3 regions of the Streptomyces sp. NBC_01471 genome follow, and region 2 is predicted to be linked to each of the others. Evidence: riboswitches for the same ligand, from Rfam matches in the RefSeq annotation. Region 2 holds a riboswitch; each other region holds the start of a gene.
The links. Region 2 has a riboswitch for cobalamin ahead of cobN (cobaltochelatase subunit CobN). Riboswitches for the same ligand answer to the same signal wherever they lie in the genome.
Positions count from the first base shown of each region.

Region 1 (5,378 bases), 5.4 Mb from region 2:
GCACCCTTTGTCGCCATGCTCTGGGTGAGTTCGTACGCGAAGGTGGACCCGGCCTTCATCGGTATCCCGTTCTTCTACTGGTACCAGATGCTCTGGGTGCTCATCTCGACGGCGCTCACGATGACCGCGTACAAGCTGTGGCAGCGTGACCAGCGCGCCCGCAAGGGGGGTGCGTCCGCATGAAGGACGGAGTGAACGGAGTCGCTCTCGGCGTCTTCATCTTCTTCTTCGTGGCCGTCACGGTCGTCGGCTTCATGGCCGCCCGCTGGCGCCGCGCCGACAACGCGGCCACCCTCGACGAATGGGGCCTGGGCGGGCGCTCGTTCGGCACCTGGGTCACCTGGTTCCTGCTCGGCGGCGACCTCTACACGGCGTACACCTTCGTCGCCGTCCCCGCGGCCATCTACGCGGCGGGCGCGGCCGGGTTCTTCGCCGTGCCGTACACGATCCTGGTCTACCCGCTGATCTTCACCTTCCTGCCGCGGCTCTGGTCGGTCTCGCACAAGCACGGGTACGTCACCACGTCGGACTTCGTCCGGGGGCGGTTCGGCTCGAAGGGACTCTCGCTGGCCGTCGCGGTCACCGGCATCCTCGCCACGATGCCGTACATCGCCCTCCAGCTGGTCGGCATCCAGGCGGTGCTCGACGTCATGGGCGTCGGCGGCGAGGGCAGCAACTGGTTCGTCAAGGACCTCCCGCTGCTGATCGCCTTCGCGGTGCTCGCCGCGTACACGTACTCCTCGGGGCTGCGGGCCCCCGCGCTGATCGCCTTCGTCAAGGACGGGCTGATCTACATCGTCATCCTGGTGGCGATCATCTACATCCCGGTCAAGCTCGGCGGCTTCGACGACATCTTCGCCAAGGCCGGCCACGCGTTCTCGCAGACCAGCCCGGCGACGGGCAAGCCGCGCGGAGCGCTCGCGCCGGGCGCCGCCGGCCAGTGGGGCTACGCGACGCTGGCGCTCGGATCGGCGCTCGCGCTGTTCATGTACCCGCACTCGATCACGGCGACGCTCTCCTCGCGCAGCCGCAACGTGATCCGCCGCAACACCGCGATCCTGCCGCTCTACTCGCTGATGCTGGGGCTGCTCGCGCTGCTCGGCTTCATGGCGATCGCCGCGGGCATCAAGGTGAAGAACGGCCAGCTGGCGATCCCGCAGCTGTTCGAGAACATGTTCCCCGACTGGTTCGCGGGCGTGGCCTTCGCCGCCATCGGCATCGGCGCGCTGGTACCGGCCGCGATCATGTCCATCGCGGCGGCGAACCTGTTCACCCGCAACATCTACAAGGACTTCATCAAACCGGGCGCGACACCCGCCCAGGAGGCCAAGGTCTCCAAGCTGGTCTCGCTCGTGGTGAAGGTCGGCGCACTCCTCTTCGTGCTCGCCATGGACCCGACGGTGGCGATCAACTTCCAGCTCCTCGGCGGCATCTGGATCCTCCAGACGATGCCGGCGCTGGTCGGCGGGCTCTTCACCCGGTGGTTCCACCGCTGGGCACTGCTCGCGGGCTGGGCGGTCGGCATGGTGTACGGCACACTCGCCGCGTACGGCGTGGCGAGCCCGACGCAGGCGCACTTCGGCGGCTCCTCCAAGGAGATCCCGGGCATCGGCCAGATCGGCTACATCGGTCTGACCGCGTTCGTGCTGAACGTCGTCGTGACGCTGGTGCTCACCGTCGTGCTCAACGCGGTGAAGGCGCCCGCCGGAATCGACGAGACCTCCCCGGAGGACTACACGGCCGACGCCGGTGACGAGGGCGTCGAGGTGGAGCTCCCGTCGGCCACGGCAGGCGCCCCCGCCGGCCACTGAGCCCACCCGCTCCACCAGGGCCGCCGCGTCTCCGTTCCCGGGAGACGCGGCGGCCCTCGCCGTGCGCGCGGTCCTGTGACGTCGTCTCGCGGCCCGCCCCGGCCACCCCGCCCGCACGGGCCGGGGCCCGCGCGATCTGCTCCCGGCCGGGCTTCGCAGGGACGCCTGAGAGGGCCTGGGAGCCACTCCCGGGGCGGCGTACGCCGACGTACGGGCTGCCCCTCCGGCGATCCATTTCGCCCGCACGACACAACATATGGGGGGTGCTTTCCGACGGGCACCCCACATGTATGCTCATGCTCGCTGTCGCCGCAGGGGAATCCGGTGCGAATCCGGAACTGTCCCGCAACGGTGTGATCAGTGCGCTTTCGCGCACCGTGGAGTCCGAGGACCTGCCGACGGCGCATCCGGCTCGACCGAACCGGATGGGAAACGTCCGGGCCTCGCGGTTGGGCCTGCGGATGCTGTGCGGTGTGCTGCTCTGCTGTGCCCGTACGCACCCGTGCCCCCGCCGGCCCCAGCCGAGCGAGGGAGAGCGCACCGTGACCATCGCGCCCACCGCACCTGTCTCCGAGCAGGTGGCGGATGCCCCGGGAACCGTACTGCTGCGGACCCTGACCGACCTCACCGCCGATCTCACCGACACCGACCCGGGCCGGGTCGCCGCTGCCGCCCTGCGCGGACGCAACGCCGCGTCGGACGAGGCCGAGCTGCGGGAGCTGGCCACCGAGGCGGCCGCGGGTCTCATCTCCGAGGACCCCGCGTACTCGCGGCTGGCCGCCAGGCTGCTCACCCGCACCATCGCGGACGAGGCGGCGGGACAGGGCGCGGTGTCGTTCTCCTCGTCGGTCGCCGTCGGACACCGCGAGGGCCTGATCGCCGACCGCACGGCCGCGTTCGTGAAGCTCCACTCGGCCCGGCTCGACGCGACCATCGACACCGAAGCCGACGACCGCTTCGGATACTTCGGGCTGCGCACCCTCTACAGCCGCTACCTGCTGCGCCACCCGATCACCCGCCAGGTGATCGAGACCCCCCAGCACTTCATGCTCCGGGTCGCCTGCGGCCTGGCCGCCGACGAATCGGCCGGCGCCCTGGCGGAGGTCGGCTCGCTGTACGGGCTGATGAGCCGCCTCGACTATCTGCCCTCGTCCCCCACTCTCTTCAACTCGGGCACCCGGCACCCGCAGATGTCCTCCTGCTATCTGCTGGACTCGCCGCTCGACCAGCTGGACTCGATCTACGGGCGCTACCACGAGGTGGCGCGCCTGTCGAAGCACGCGGGCGGCATCGGTCTCTCGTACTCCCGCATCCGCTCCCGCGGTTCGCTGATCCGCGGCACCAACGGGCACTCCAACGGCATCGTCCCCTTCCTCAAGACCCTCGACGCCTCGGTCGCGGCGGTGAACCAGGGCGGCCGGCGCAAGGGCGCCGCAGCCGTCTACCTGGAGACCTGGCACTCGGACATCGAGGAGTTCCTGGAGCTGCGCGACAACACCGGTGAGGACGCCCGGCGTACGCACAACCTCAACCTGGCCCACTGGGTGCCCGACGAGTTCATGCGCCGGGTCGACACGGACGGCACCTGGTCGCTGTTCTCGCCCGCCGATGTACCGGAGCTGACCGATCTGTGGGGCGACGCCTTCGACGCCGCGTACCGCAAGGCGGAGGCCGACGGGCTGGCCAGGAAGACCATCCCGGCGCGGGAGCTGTACGGGCGGATGATGCGCACCCTCGCACAGACCGGCCAGGGCTGGATGACCTTCAAGGACGCGTCGAACCGTACGGCCAACCAGACCGCCGAGCCCGGCTCCGTCGTCCACTCGTCGAACCTGTGCACCGAGATCCTGGAGGTGACGGACGACGGCGAGACCGCCGTCTGCAACCTGGGCTCGGTCAACGTCGGCGCGTTCGTCTCCGGCGGCTCGCTCGACTGGGAGCGCCTCGACGCGACCGTCCGCACCGCGGTCACCTTCCTCGACCGGGTCGTGGACATCAACTTCTACCCGACCGAGCAGGCGGGCCGCTCCAACGCCAAGTGGCGCCCGGTGGGCCTGGGCCTGATGGGGCTCCAGGACGTCTTCTTCCAGCTGCGGCTGCCCTTCGACTCCCCGCAGGCGAAGGCGCTCTCCACGCGGATCTCCGAGCGGATCATGCTCGCCGCGTACGAGGCGTCCTGCGACCTCGCCGAGAGGAGCGGACCGCTCCCCGCCTGGGAGAAGACCCGTGCGGCGCGTGGTGTGCTGCACCCCGACCACTACGCGACCGAGCTCACCTGGCCGGAGCGCTGGGACGCGCTGCGCGCCCGGATCGCGAAGACCGGGATGCGCAACTCGCTGCTCCTCGCCATCGCTCCGACCGCCACCATCGCCTCGATCGCCGGGGTGTACGAGTGCATCGAGCCGCAGGTCTCCAACCTCTTCAAGCGCGAGACGCTCTCCGGTGAATTCCTCCAGGTCAACGCGTACTTGGTGAACGAGCTGAAGGAACTGGGCGTCTGGGACGCGCAGTCCCGCGAGGCGCTGCGCGAGGCCAGCGGGTCGGTGCAGGGCTTCAGCTGGATCCCCGAGGAGGTCCGGGCGCTGTACCGCACGGCGTGGGAGATCCCGCAGCGCGGTCTGATCGACATGGCCGCGGCCCGTACCCCGTACATCGACCAGAGCCAGTCGCTGAACCTCTTCCTGGAGACGCCCACCATCGGGAAGCTCTCCTCGATGTACGCGTACGCGTGGAAGCAGGGCATCAAGACCACGTACTACCTGCGCTCGCGTCCGGCGACGCGCATCGCGCGGGCGGCGCGCTCCGCCACCGTCCCCGCCCAGCAGGCACCGGCCGCCGCCGACGCGGACGCCATCGCCTGCTCCCTTGAGAACCCCGAGTCCTGCGAGGCCTGCCAGTAATGAGTGACGAACCCCAGAAGACCGCGAAGAACCTGCTCGACCCGGGCTTCGAACTGACCCTGCGTCCGATGCGCTACCCGGACTTCTACGAGCGCTACCGCGACGCGATCAAGAACACCTGGACGGTCGAGGAGGTCGACCTCCACTCGGACGTGACCGACCTGGGCAAGCTCTCGCCGGGTGAGCAGCACATGATCGGCCGGCTGGTCGCGTTCTTCGCGACGGGCGACTCGATCGTTTCCAACAACCTGGTGCTGACGCTCTACAAGCACATCAACTCCCCCGAGGCGCGGCTGTACCTCTCGCGCCAGCTGTTCGAGGAGGCCGTGCACGTCCAGTTCTATCTGACGCTGCTCGACACCTATCTCCCCGACCCGGAGGACCGTGCGGCGGCCTTCGACGCGGTCGAGGAGATCCCCTCCATCCGTGAGAAGGCGCAGTTCTGCTTCCGGTGGATGGACTCGGTCGAGAAGATCGACCAGCTGGAGACGCAGGCGGACCGCCGCCGCTTCCTGCTGAACCTGATCTGCTTCGCCGCGTGCATCGAGGGGCTGTTCTTCTACGGGGCCTTCGCGTACGTGTACTGGTTCCGCTCGCGGGGGCTGTTGCACGGTCTCGCGACCGGCACCAACTGGGTGTTCCGCGACGAGACCATGCACATGAACTT
Region 1 is NZ_CP109450.1:2,374,024-2,379,401, forward strand. It holds gene OG285_RS10185 (DUF3311 domain-containing protein) at 1-183, shown strand, start outside; gene mctP (monocarboxylate uptake permease MctP) at 180-1,811, shown strand; cobalamin riboswitch at 2,095-2,226, shown strand; gene OG285_RS10195 (ribonucleoside-diphosphate reductase subunit alpha) at 2,354-4,711, shown strand; gene OG285_RS10200 (ribonucleotide-diphosphate reductase subunit beta) at 4,711-5,378, shown strand, end outside.
Region 1: it holds a riboswitch for cobalamin, as region 2 does, so the genes downstream of both, OG285_RS10195 (ribonucleoside-diphosphate reductase subunit alpha) here and cobN (cobaltochelatase subunit CobN) in region 2, are expected to answer to the same signal.

Region 2 (5,378 bases):
GCGGAAGATCACCCAGGGCCGCGTCGGGACCGCACGCGGCGGAAAGGCCCGCGTTCTTGCCGGGCAGCCACTCCAGGTTTCCGTGCTTGCCGAGGTGGATCATGGCGTCCGCGCCGAAGCCGCCGTCGTCCGCGGAGGCGGCGATCCAGCGGTACGCGGCCAAGTAGTGGTGCGAGGGCGGCAGATCGGGGTCGTGGTAGATCGCGATGGGGTTCTCGCCGAATCCGCGCGGCGGCTGGATGAGGACCAGCAGATTGCCGTGGCGCAGGGCGGCGAGCACGATGTCGCCCTCGGGGTTGCGGCTGCGGTCGAGGAACATCTCGCCGGGCGCCGGGCCCCAGTGCTCCTCCACGTTCGCACGGAGTCCGGCGGGGAGCGTGGCGTACCAGCGCCGGTAGTCGGCGGCGGGGATACGGACGGGGTTCCGGGCGAGCTGCTCATCGGTGAGCCACTCCTGGTCGTGGCCGCCGGCCTCGATCAGCGCGCGGATCAGTTCGTCGCCGTCACCGGAGGCGAGACCGGGGACGTCCCGCGGACCGAAGTCGTACCCCTGGTCGCGGAGCCGGCGCAGCAGGGCGACGGCGCTCGCGGGGGTGTCCAGGCCGACGGCGTTGCCGATCCTGGAGTGCTTGGTGGGGTACGCGGAGAGCACCAGGGCCAGGCGTTTGTCGGCGGGGGCTATGTGCCGCAGCCGCGCGTGGCGCACGGCGATCCCGGCGACGCGGGCGGCCCGTTCGGGGTCGACGACATAGGCGGGGAGCCCGTCCTGGTCGATCTCCTTGAAGGAGAAGGGCACCGTGATCAGCCGGCCGTCGAACTCGGGTACGGCGATCTGGCTGGCCGCGTCCAGCGGCGACACGCCCTCGTCGTTCTCCTCCCAGACGGCCCGTGAACCCGTGAGGCAGAGCGCCTGGAGGATGGGGACGTCCAGGGCGGTGAGGGCGCCCGCGTCCCAGGACTCGTCGTCGCCCCCGGCGGAGGCCTGGGCGGGCTTCGTTCCGCCGGCGGCCAGGACGGTGGTCACGATGACGTCCGCCGCGCGCAGCGTTTCGATCAGCTCCGGCTCGGGGGCGCGCAGCGAGGCGACGTAGAGCGGCAGGGCCCGGCCCCCGGTGTCCTCGACGGCCTCGCAGAGGGCGGCCACGAAGGCGGTGTTGCCGCTCATGTGGTGGGCCCGGTAGTAGAGCACCGCGACAGTCGGCCCGTCCGTGGTGCGGGCGGTGCGGTCCAGCGGGCCCCAGCTGGGCGCGGGCGCCGGGGGCTCGAAGCCGTGGCCGGTGAGGAGCACGGTGTCGGAGAGGAAACGGGCGAGCTGGTCGAGGTTGGCGGGCCCGCCGTGTGCCAAATAGGCATGGGCCTCGGCGGCGATTCCGACCGGGACGGTCGACGCCTCCATCAACTGGGCGTCGGGGGCCTGCTCGCCGGTGAGGACGACGACCGGGCGCCCGTCCGCCAGGAGCAGGTCGAGGCCCTCCTGCCAGGCGCGGATGCCGCCGAGGAGGCGTACCACGACCAGGTCGGCGCCTTCGAGGAGCGCGGGCAGGTCGGTGAGCTGGAGGCGGGCCGGGTTGGCGAAGCGGTAAGCCACCGGGCCGTCAGCGGCACGGGCGCTGAGCAGGTCGGTGTCGGACGTCGACAGGAGCAGGAGCATGCGGCGTCAGGCCTTCCTCGGGGTGTCCACGCCCCGGGCGGTGGTCAGGACGGCGGGAGTTCCTGGCTCACCCGGCTCGGAAGCCGGGCTCACAGTGGCGGGACCGCGCCGGAATCTCACCGGGCTTCCTCCCCTGTCGCCGTCTAGGCGATTGCGGGCCGAACGGCCCGTCGCCAAGCATAGTAACGACCTTGACGGGCGACCGGCAGTGGGCCACCGGGTCCGCCCGCGGCGCACCCGGTCCTTACGAGCCGTCGCATCGGTGCAGGACATGGGCCTTGCGGACTGGTCGGTATGCTCGCCGCCATGCCCCTCTCCTCCGCACCTCCGCCTCCACGGGAGCCGGCCGCCCGCCGTGACCGCGGTGACGCGTGTCCGGGCAGCCTGCGCCTGCACACGGCGGCCGACGGCGCGCTGGCGCGGGTCAGGATCCCGGCGGGCGTACTGACGGTTTCGCAGGCCGGGACGCTGCTGGACGTGGCGCGGCGGCTGGGCGACGGGGCGCTGCATCTGACGTCGCGCGGCAATGTGCAGCTGCGCGGGCTGGCCCCGGACCGGGGCCAGGAGCTCGCCGAGGTGTTCGCGGGCGCCGGGCTGCTGCCCTCGGTACGCCATGAGCGGGCCCGCAATGTCGTGGCCTCCCCGCTGTCCGGCCTCGACGGGCGGGGAGCGGCCGATGTCCAGCGCTGGGCGCGGGAGTTGGACGCACTACTCTGTGGCTGCGAGGCGGCCGCGGAGCTGTCGGGCAGGTTCCTGTTCGCGCTCGACGACGGCCGCGGTGACGTGGCCGGGCTCGGCGCGGATGTGACGTTGATCGCTTCTTCGGGCGCCGGTGCGCTGCTGTGCGCCGGCGATGCGCGGGAGACGCTGGCGGTGCCGGCCGAACACGCGGCCCGCTGTGCGCTGCTGGCGGCCGAGACCTTCCTGAGCACAGCCCGTGCCGCCGGAACCGGCGCCTGGCGCGTGGCGGAACTGCCCGGCGGACCGGCGGCGTTCGTCCGCGCGGTCGCGGAGCGGCTGGCAGCCGCCGGCATCCCGGCCGCTGCCCGGGACCGGGCGGAACGGCTGACGTCCGGAGCCGGGCCCGCGCCCGGTCCGGTGCCGGCCCCGGACGGACGGACGGCGCTCTCCGTCGGGGCGCCGCTCGGCCTCATCACCTCCGCCCAGTGGCGCCTGCTGACCGACACGGCGCAGCACGACGGCAGCGGCGAGCTCCGGCTGACCCCGTGGCGGGGTGTGGTGCTCCCCGGTCTCGGACCGGACACCGCTGAGGCCCGGCTCGCCGGACTGTCGGCCGCGGGACTGATCACGGGACCGGACTCCCCCTGGCACGGGGTCGGGGCGTGCATCGGGCGCCCCGGCTGCGCGAAGTCCCTGGCCGATGTGCGCGCCGACGCCGCACCGGCCCCCGGCACCGGTCACGGCCTGCCCGTGTACTGGTCGGGGTGCGCACGGCGCTGCGGCCACCCCCACGGCGACTGGGTGGACGTGGTCGCCACGGACGCCGGTTACGAGGTCTCCGTACGCGGTGAACGGCTGCGCGAGACCATGAACGACCCCTCAGAGTTCGCCGCCACCGTGGCGGAAGCCCGGACCACGCCCCTCACGCAGTGACGAAATGAGCGAGAAGACAGTGTTCGACTACGAGAAGGACGGCCCGGCGATATACCGCCAGTCCTTTGCGACCATCCGCGCAGAGGCGGACCTCTCGGAGCTTCCCGCCGATGTCAGCCAGGTCGCCGTCCGGATGATCCACGCCTGCGGCATGGTCGACCTGGTGCGCGATCTCGCCTACACGCCGCAGGTGGTGGCGCGCGCCCGCGAGGCGCTGCGCGCCGGCGCCCCCGTGCTGTGCGACGTGGCGATGGTCGCCAGCGGGGTGACCCGCAAGCGGCTGCCCGCCGGCAACGAGGTGGTGTGCACGCTGTCCGACCCGTCCGTGCCCGGTCTCGCGGCGGAGCTCGGCACGACGCGTACCGCCGCGGCCCTGGAGCTGTGGCGCGACCGCATGGAGGGCGCCGTGGTGGCCGTGGGCAACGCGCCGACCGCGCTGTTCCGGCTGCTTGAGATGGTCCGCGACGGCGCTCCGCGCCCGGCGGCGGTCATCGGGATGCCCGTCGGCTTCGTCGGCGCGGCCGAGTCCAAGGACGCGCTGGCCGACAGCGTCCACGGTCTCGACCACCTGGTGGTGCGCGGGCGCCGCGGGGGCAGTGCCATCGCGGCGGCCGCGGTCAACGCCATCGCGAGCGAAGAGGAATGAACACCAGCATGAGCAAGCAGAACACCGGGCGGCTGTACGGGGTCGGGCTCGGCCCCGGTGACCCGTCGCTGATGACCGTACGCGCCGTGGAGGTCATCGCCCAGGCGCAGGTCGTCGCCTTCCACAGCGCCCGGCACGGCCGGTCCATAGCCCGGTCCATCGCCGCCGGGCACATCCGCGCCGACCACATCGAGGAGGCGCTGGTCTACCCGGTCACCACGGAGACCACCGACCACCCCGGCGGGTACCGGGGCGCGATGGAGGAGTTCTACGCCGAGGCGGCCGCCCGGCTGGCGGCCCATCTCGACGCGGGCCGCACCGTGGCAGTGCTCGCCGAGGGCGATCCGCTCTTCTACGGCTCGTACATGCACATGCACAAGCGGCTGGCGGACCGTTATCCGACCGAGGTGATCCCGGGGGTGACCTCGGTTAGCGCGGCCGCCGCCCGGCTCGGTGCGCCGCTCGTCGAGGGCGAGGAGGTGCTGACGATCCTGCCGGGCACGCTGCCCGAGGAGGAGCTGACGGCCCGGCTGGCGTCGACGGACTCCGCGGTGGTCATGAAACTGGGCCGCACCTTCCCGGCAGTGCACCGGGCGGTCGAGCGGTCGGGGCGGATGGCCGAGGCCCGCTACGTGGAGCGCGCCACGATGCCGGGCGAGCGGACCGGCGAACTGGCGGACGTGGAAGCCGGATCGGTGCCGTACTTCTCGGTGGCGGTGCTGCCGAGCCGCGTCGGCGCGCCCGAGCCGGTACGCGAGCACGGTGACGTCGTCGTGGTCGGCACCGGCCCCGCGGGCCCGCTCTGGCTGACCCCGGAGACCCGGGGCGCGCTGGCGGCCGCGGACGACCTGGTCGGCTACACCACGTATCTGGACCGGGTCCCGGTCAGGCCCGGCCAGCGGCGGCACGGCTCCGACAACAAGGTGGAGTCGGAGCGCGCCGAGTTCGCTCTCGACCTGGCCGGGCGCGGCCGGAAGGTCGCCGTGGTGTCCGGCGGTGATCCCGGTGTGTTCGCCATGGCCACCGCCGTACTGGAGGTCGCCGCCCAGGACGCGTACCGCGATGTCCCGGTGCGGGTGCTGCCCGGGGTGACCGCCGCCAACGCGGCCGCCGCCCGGGCCGGTGCGCCGCTCGGCCACGACTACGCCACGATCTCGCTCTCGGACCGGCTCAAGCCGTGGGAGGTGATCGAGGAGCGGCTGCGCGGCGCGGCCGCGGCCGACCTGGTGCTCGCGCTGTACAACCCCGGCTCCCGCAGCCGGACATGGCAGGTCGGCAAGGCTCGTGACCTGCTTCTCGAATACCGCTCGCCGGACACGCCCGTGGTGCTGGGCCGGGACATCGGCGGACCGGGCGAGAGCGTGCGGATCGTACCCCTCGCAGCCCTCGATCCGGCCGAGGTCGACATGCGCACGATCCTGCTCGTCGGCTCCTCCCGGACGCGGACCGTGCGGCGGGGCGACGGTG
Region 2 is NZ_CP109450.1:7,795,012-7,800,389, reverse strand. It holds gene cobN (cobaltochelatase subunit CobN) at 1-1,651, opposite strand, end outside; cobalamin riboswitch at 1,688-1,838, opposite strand; gene cobG (precorrin-3B synthase) at 1,946-3,265, shown strand; gene OG285_RS35275 (precorrin-8X methylmutase) at 3,285-3,911, shown strand; gene OG285_RS35270 (precorrin-2 C(20)-methyltransferase) at 3,920-5,378, shown strand, end outside.

Region 3 (5,378 bases), 1.4 Mb from region 2:
CGGCGCCCCGCGGCGCCCTCGCCGAGGCCCGGCACGCTCAGCATCCGGGTACGGAAGGGTTCCGCCGCCTTCGCGGCTGCCTGCTGCCCGCCGCCACCCCGTGCGGTGGACCCGTCTGCCTCCGGCTGCGCGGGCGTGTCGGACCCGTCCGCCGCGGGCTCCTGCTGCTGCGGCGTGTCGCCCGGACCGCCGTCCCCGTCGCGCTGCGGCGGCAGCCCGCCACCGCCGCCACCGTCCGGATCGGGGTCGTCGTCGTTGCCGTCGGTCCCGCCGTCGTCCTGCCCGGCGGACTCCTTCAGCGTGTCGTCGAGCTTGTCCTCGTCGAGCCCCGGCGCGTCGAACGGATTGCGCCTGCGGCGGTGCGGCAGGGCCAGCAGCGCCGCCTGCCGTACATCGTCGGCGGTGACGTCCGAACGCCCCGCCCAGGCGGCCAGCGCCGTCGCGGTACGCGCCATCACGATGTCCGCGCGCATCCCGTCCACCTCGAAGGCGGCGCAGGTCGCGGCGATCTGCCGCAGTGCCGGGTCGCCCAGCCGTACCGAGGGCAGCAGCGCCCGCGCGGCCACGATGCGGGCCCGCAGCTCGCTCTCCTCGTCCGCCCAGCGGGCGGCGAACCCGGCGGGGTCGTCGTCGTACGCGAGCCTCCTGCGCACCACCTCGACCCGCTGATCCGGGTCGCGCGACGCGGCGACCTCGACGGTCAGCCCGAAGCGGTCCAGCAACTGCGGCCGCAGCTCGCCCTCTTCGGGGTTCATCGTCCCGACGAGCAGGAACCGCGCGGCGTGCCGTACGGAGACGCCCTCGCGCTCCACGTACGAGGCGCCCATCGCGGCGGCGTCGAGCAGCAGGTCCACCAAGTGGTCGTGCAGCAGGTTGACTTCGTCGACGTAGAGGATCCCGCGGTGCGCGTCGGCGAGCAGCCCCGGCTCGAAAGCCTTCACGCCCTCGGCCAGCGCGCGTTCGATGTCCAGCGCGCCGACCAGCCGGTCCTCCGAAGCGCCGACGGGCAGTTCGACCATGCGCGCGTCGCGCGACACGCCGTCGGTGCCCTCGTGCGGGCCGTCCGGACACGCCGGGTCGGGTGCGCCGGGGTCGCACGAGAAGCGGCACCCGGAGACCACCGGGACCCCGGGCAGCAGCGCGGACAGGGCCCGCACCGCCGTACTCTTCGCGGTCCCCTTCTCGCCGCGCACGAGTACGCCGCCGACAGCCGGGCTGACCGCGTTGAGCAGCAGCCCGAGACGCAGGTCGTCCATGCCCACGACAGCGGTGAACGGGTAGGGCGTGGTCACTTCGGGATCACTCCTTCAGATGCTCGGGTGACAGGTTCGGTAACGGGCGGGGGCGCGGGGGGCCGGCGGGACGCTCCCGGTCGGAGGGGGCCCGTGGCCCCGGCCGCTCTCACGGCGCTCCGGGCGGAACGAAGGGGAGTCCGGCCGGAGCGCCCGACTCGATGAGCGAGAGCAGCCCGTCGGTGTCCGCGTGCTCCTCGATGAGGTCGCCGAGCCGGTCCAGCTGCTCCTCACGGAGCATGCCGAAGCTGGTGTCGGGCGCCGGTACGAAGCGGCGGCCCGCGACGGCGGCGACCTCCCGCAGGAAGGCCCGGCGGAAACCGTCGCTCTCCAGCGAGCCGTGCCAGTGGGTGCCCCACACGGAACCGGTGCGGCAGCCGTCCAGGAAAGGGGTGCCGCCCAGCACCTCCGCGACCCCGTGGTGGATCTCGTACCCCTCGACGGGCTCCCCGAGCGCCTCGCCGACGGGCCGCGCCAGGGTCTTCTCCACGGCGAACCGCACCCGGACGGGCAGCAGTCCGAGCCCGGCCACGGCCCCGGCACGCGATTCGACCGTGTCGTCGATGTGCTCGCCCAGCAGCTGGAAACCGCCGCAGACGCCCAGCACCGGACGGCCTTCGGCGGCCCGCCGGGCCAGCGCGTCCGCGAGCCCGCGCTCCCGCAGCCACTCCAGCGCGCGCACGGTGCCGCGCGTCCCCGGCACGATCACCAGGTCCGCGTCGGCCAGCTCCTCCGCACGGTCCACGAACCGCACCACGACGCCCGGTTCGGCCGCCAGCGCGTCCACATCCGTGAAGTTCGACATCAGCGGCACGGCGCACACGGCGACCCGCAGCACGTCCTCCCCGTACGGAGCGGCCACGGCGGACTCGCGCACCGTGCCCCGCATCGACACCCGCAGCCCGTCCTCCTCGTCGATGCCCAGACCGTGTGCGAACGGCAGGACACCGTAGGTCCGCCGCCCGGTCAGCCCGTACAGCATGTCGAGCCCCGGTTCGAGCAGGGACACGTCGCCGCGGAACTTGTTGACCAGGTACCCGGCGACGAGCGACTGGTCCTCGGCGCTCAGCAGCGCCGTCGTACCGAAGAACGACGCGAAGACACCGCCCCGGTCGATGTCGCCGACGACGACCACCGGGAACCGCGCGGCGCGCGCGATGCCCATGTTGACGATGTCGGTGCGCCGCAGATTGATCTCGGCCGGACTCCCCGCCCCCTCGCAGATCACCGCGTCATACATGCCCCGGAGCTGGTCCAGACAGTCCGTCACCGTGCCGAGCAGCGATTCCTGGCGGCCGCCGTGGTAGCCGCGGGCGCTCATCTCGCCCACCGGCTTCCCCATCAGCACGACCTGGCTCGACCGGTCGCTCCCCGGCTTGAGCAGCACCGGGTTCATCAGCGCCGTGGGCTCGACCCGCGCCGCCTGCGCCTGCATCGCCTGGGCCCGCCCGATCTCCGCGCCCTCGCGGGTGACGAACGAATTGAGCGACATGTTCTGCGCCTTGAAGGGGGCGACCTTCACACCCTGGCGCACCAGCCACCGGCAGATGCCCGCCGTGACCACGCTCTTCCCCGCGTCCGACGTGGTTCCGGCCACCAGTAGTCCGCCACTCATCCGCGCACCTTCCTCACCACGAGAGCTGCCGCGAGCGCCAGCAGGGACACCCGGCGCGACAGCCGCACCGCGCGCTCGATGTCGCCGGCGGCAACGGGCCGGCCGCCGGCGTTCAGTACCGCCCGGTGCTCGACCCGGCCGCCGTACGCGAGGGTGCCGCCGAGCCGTACGCCCAGCGCGCCCGCGAACGAGGCCTCCACCGGGCCCGCGTTGGGGCTCGGGTGGCCGCCCGCGTCCGACCGCCAGGCCCGCAGGGCGCCGCGCGGGTCCTCGCCCGCGAGCACCGCGAGTACGGCGGTGAGCCGGGCGCCCGGCCAGCCGGCCAGGTCGTCGAGCCGGGCGGATGCCCAGCCGTACCGCAGATGACGGGGGGACTTGTGGCCGACCATCGCGTCCAGGGTGTTCACCGCCCGGAACCCGGCGAGACCGGGCACCCCGGCCAGGGCGCCCCAGACCAGTGCGCCCACCACCGCGTCGGAGGTGTTCTCGGCCACGGACTCCACGACGGCCCGCGCGATCTGCTGCGCGTCGAGCGCCTGCGGATCGCGTCCGCACAGATGCGGCAGCCGCTCCCTGGCCGCCTCGACGTCTCCCGCGGCCAGCGCGTCGCCCACCGCGCGGGCCTCACGCCCCAGCGAAGTGCCGCCGACGACGGCCCAGGTGGCGGCGGCGGTCAGCGCGACACCCGCCGCGGGCCGGCCGCGTACGGCACGTCCGGCCAGTACGGCGGCGCCCGTCGCGCCCCCGGCGCAGACCGCGGTGTGCAGGGCGCCCCACCCGCGGTGGTCGCGCCAGAGCCGGCGCTCGACGGCGGCGGCGGCCCGCCCGAAGGCGGCGACGGGGTGCCCGCGCCGGGGGTCGGCGAAGAGGAGGTCTGCCAGGAGGCCCGTGGTGGCGCCGTACACGAAGACACGCTCGGCACGCATGGGTCAGCAGCCCGGTATGCCTCGGCGGGCCCGTTCAGCAGCCGTACTCGGAGCGTCGGGCGGTTCGGGCAGCAGGCGGCCGCGCATGGCGTAGTCCTCACTCAGGGTGTCCGCGCCCTGGTTCGACGTGACCGGCGGTGAGAGTTCCTGGCTCCCGGGGTGCGACCCCCGGTGACAGTGGCGGGACCGCGCCGGATTCGCACCGGACTTCCTCTCCTGCCGCCGTATTGGCCCCGGAAGTCCACCACGGTCGGCGAACACCCGTCAACTCACCCTTGACCTGCGACGGGGCCGTGTGCGGAGCCCCACACGGGCCGCTCACACGGGCCGCCCGCCCGGCGGCCGTTGGCGGGCCGCCGGGCGGGCGGGGTGACGCGGTCGGTGGTGCGGGGCGGCGTGGTGGTCAGGCGACGATCAGATAGATCCCGTACGCCACGGCCGCCGCGCAGAGCGCGAAGCAGGCGTACGAACCGGCCCGCGCGGCCGGCGCCGGGCCCCGGCCCGCACCGGCAGGTGTCGCGGCGGCGGGTGCGGTGGCGCTGCCTGCCTCCGGCGCGGGCCTCCGCGCGAGGCCCACCACGCCGAGGGTGAACAGGCCCACCAGTCCGACGGTGGCCACGAGGCTGACGCCGAAGACGGTGCCGAGTGCTGCCCAGTCGATGTCCATGCTGCGGTGTCCTTCTCCTTCAGACCGTGGCGGGCCGGGTGGGCTCCGGTGCGGCGCCGACCGGTGCGGGGATGGTGGTGCGGAGACCGTCGGAGACCGCGCCGGCCGGCGGCGGCGGGGTGACGGCCGCGACGGCCGCGGTCACCACACCCGGGGGCTCGTCCGACCCGGCAGGATCGTCGGGGGTGACACTGTGCTGGCCCACCGGCCTGCGGCGGGAGAGCGACCAGATGACACCGGAGCCCGCGATCAGCAGGACGGCGACCGCGCCGATGCCCCAGGGGCCGCGGCCGGTCAGATACTCGGCGCCCGCGCCGACGATCGCGGCGGCGGGCAGGGTCAGGCACCAGGCGACGAACATCCGGGTCGCGGTGGACCAGCGGACTACCCCGCCCTTGCGGCCGACGCCCGCGCCCATCACGGCGCCCGAGCAGACCTGGGTGGTGGAGAGCGAGAAGCCGAGGTGCGAGGAGGCCAGGATCACGGTCGCCGCACCGGTCTGGGCGGCGAAGCCCTGCTGCGGCCGCAGCTCCGTGAGCCCCTTGCCCATGGTCTTGATGATGCGCCAGCCGCCCAGGTAGGTGCCCAGCGCGATGGCGGTGCCCGCGGAGACGATGACCCACAGGGGCGGGTTCGATCCGGGTGCGATGACATGGCCGGTCACCAGGGCGAGGGTGATGACGCCCATGGTCTTCTGCGCGTCGTTGGTGCCGTGGGCGAGCGAGACCAGACCGGCGGACGCGATCTGACCGGCCCGGTAGCCCCTGGCGGCTGACTTCTCGTCCGTACGGCGGCCGATCCGGTACGTCAGCCTGGTCGCCAGCAGGGCCGCGACTCCGGCGACGACGGGCGCGGCGACCGCGGGGAGCAGAACCTTG
Region 3 is NZ_CP109450.1:6,380,480-6,385,857, forward strand. It holds gene OG285_RS28545 (putative cobaltochelatase) at 1-1,292, opposite strand, end outside; partial or broken gene OG285_RS28550 (cobyric acid synthase) at 1,308-2,907, opposite strand; gene OG285_RS28555 (cobalamin biosynthesis protein) at 2,904-3,833, opposite strand; cobalamin riboswitch at 3,954-4,095, opposite strand; gene OG285_RS28560 (hypothetical protein) at 4,237-4,500, opposite strand; gene OG285_RS28565 (anion permease) at 4,520-5,378, opposite strand, start outside.
Region 3: it holds a riboswitch for cobalamin, as region 2 does, so the genes downstream of both, OG285_RS28555 (cobalamin biosynthesis protein) here and cobN (cobaltochelatase subunit CobN) in region 2, are expected to answer to the same signal.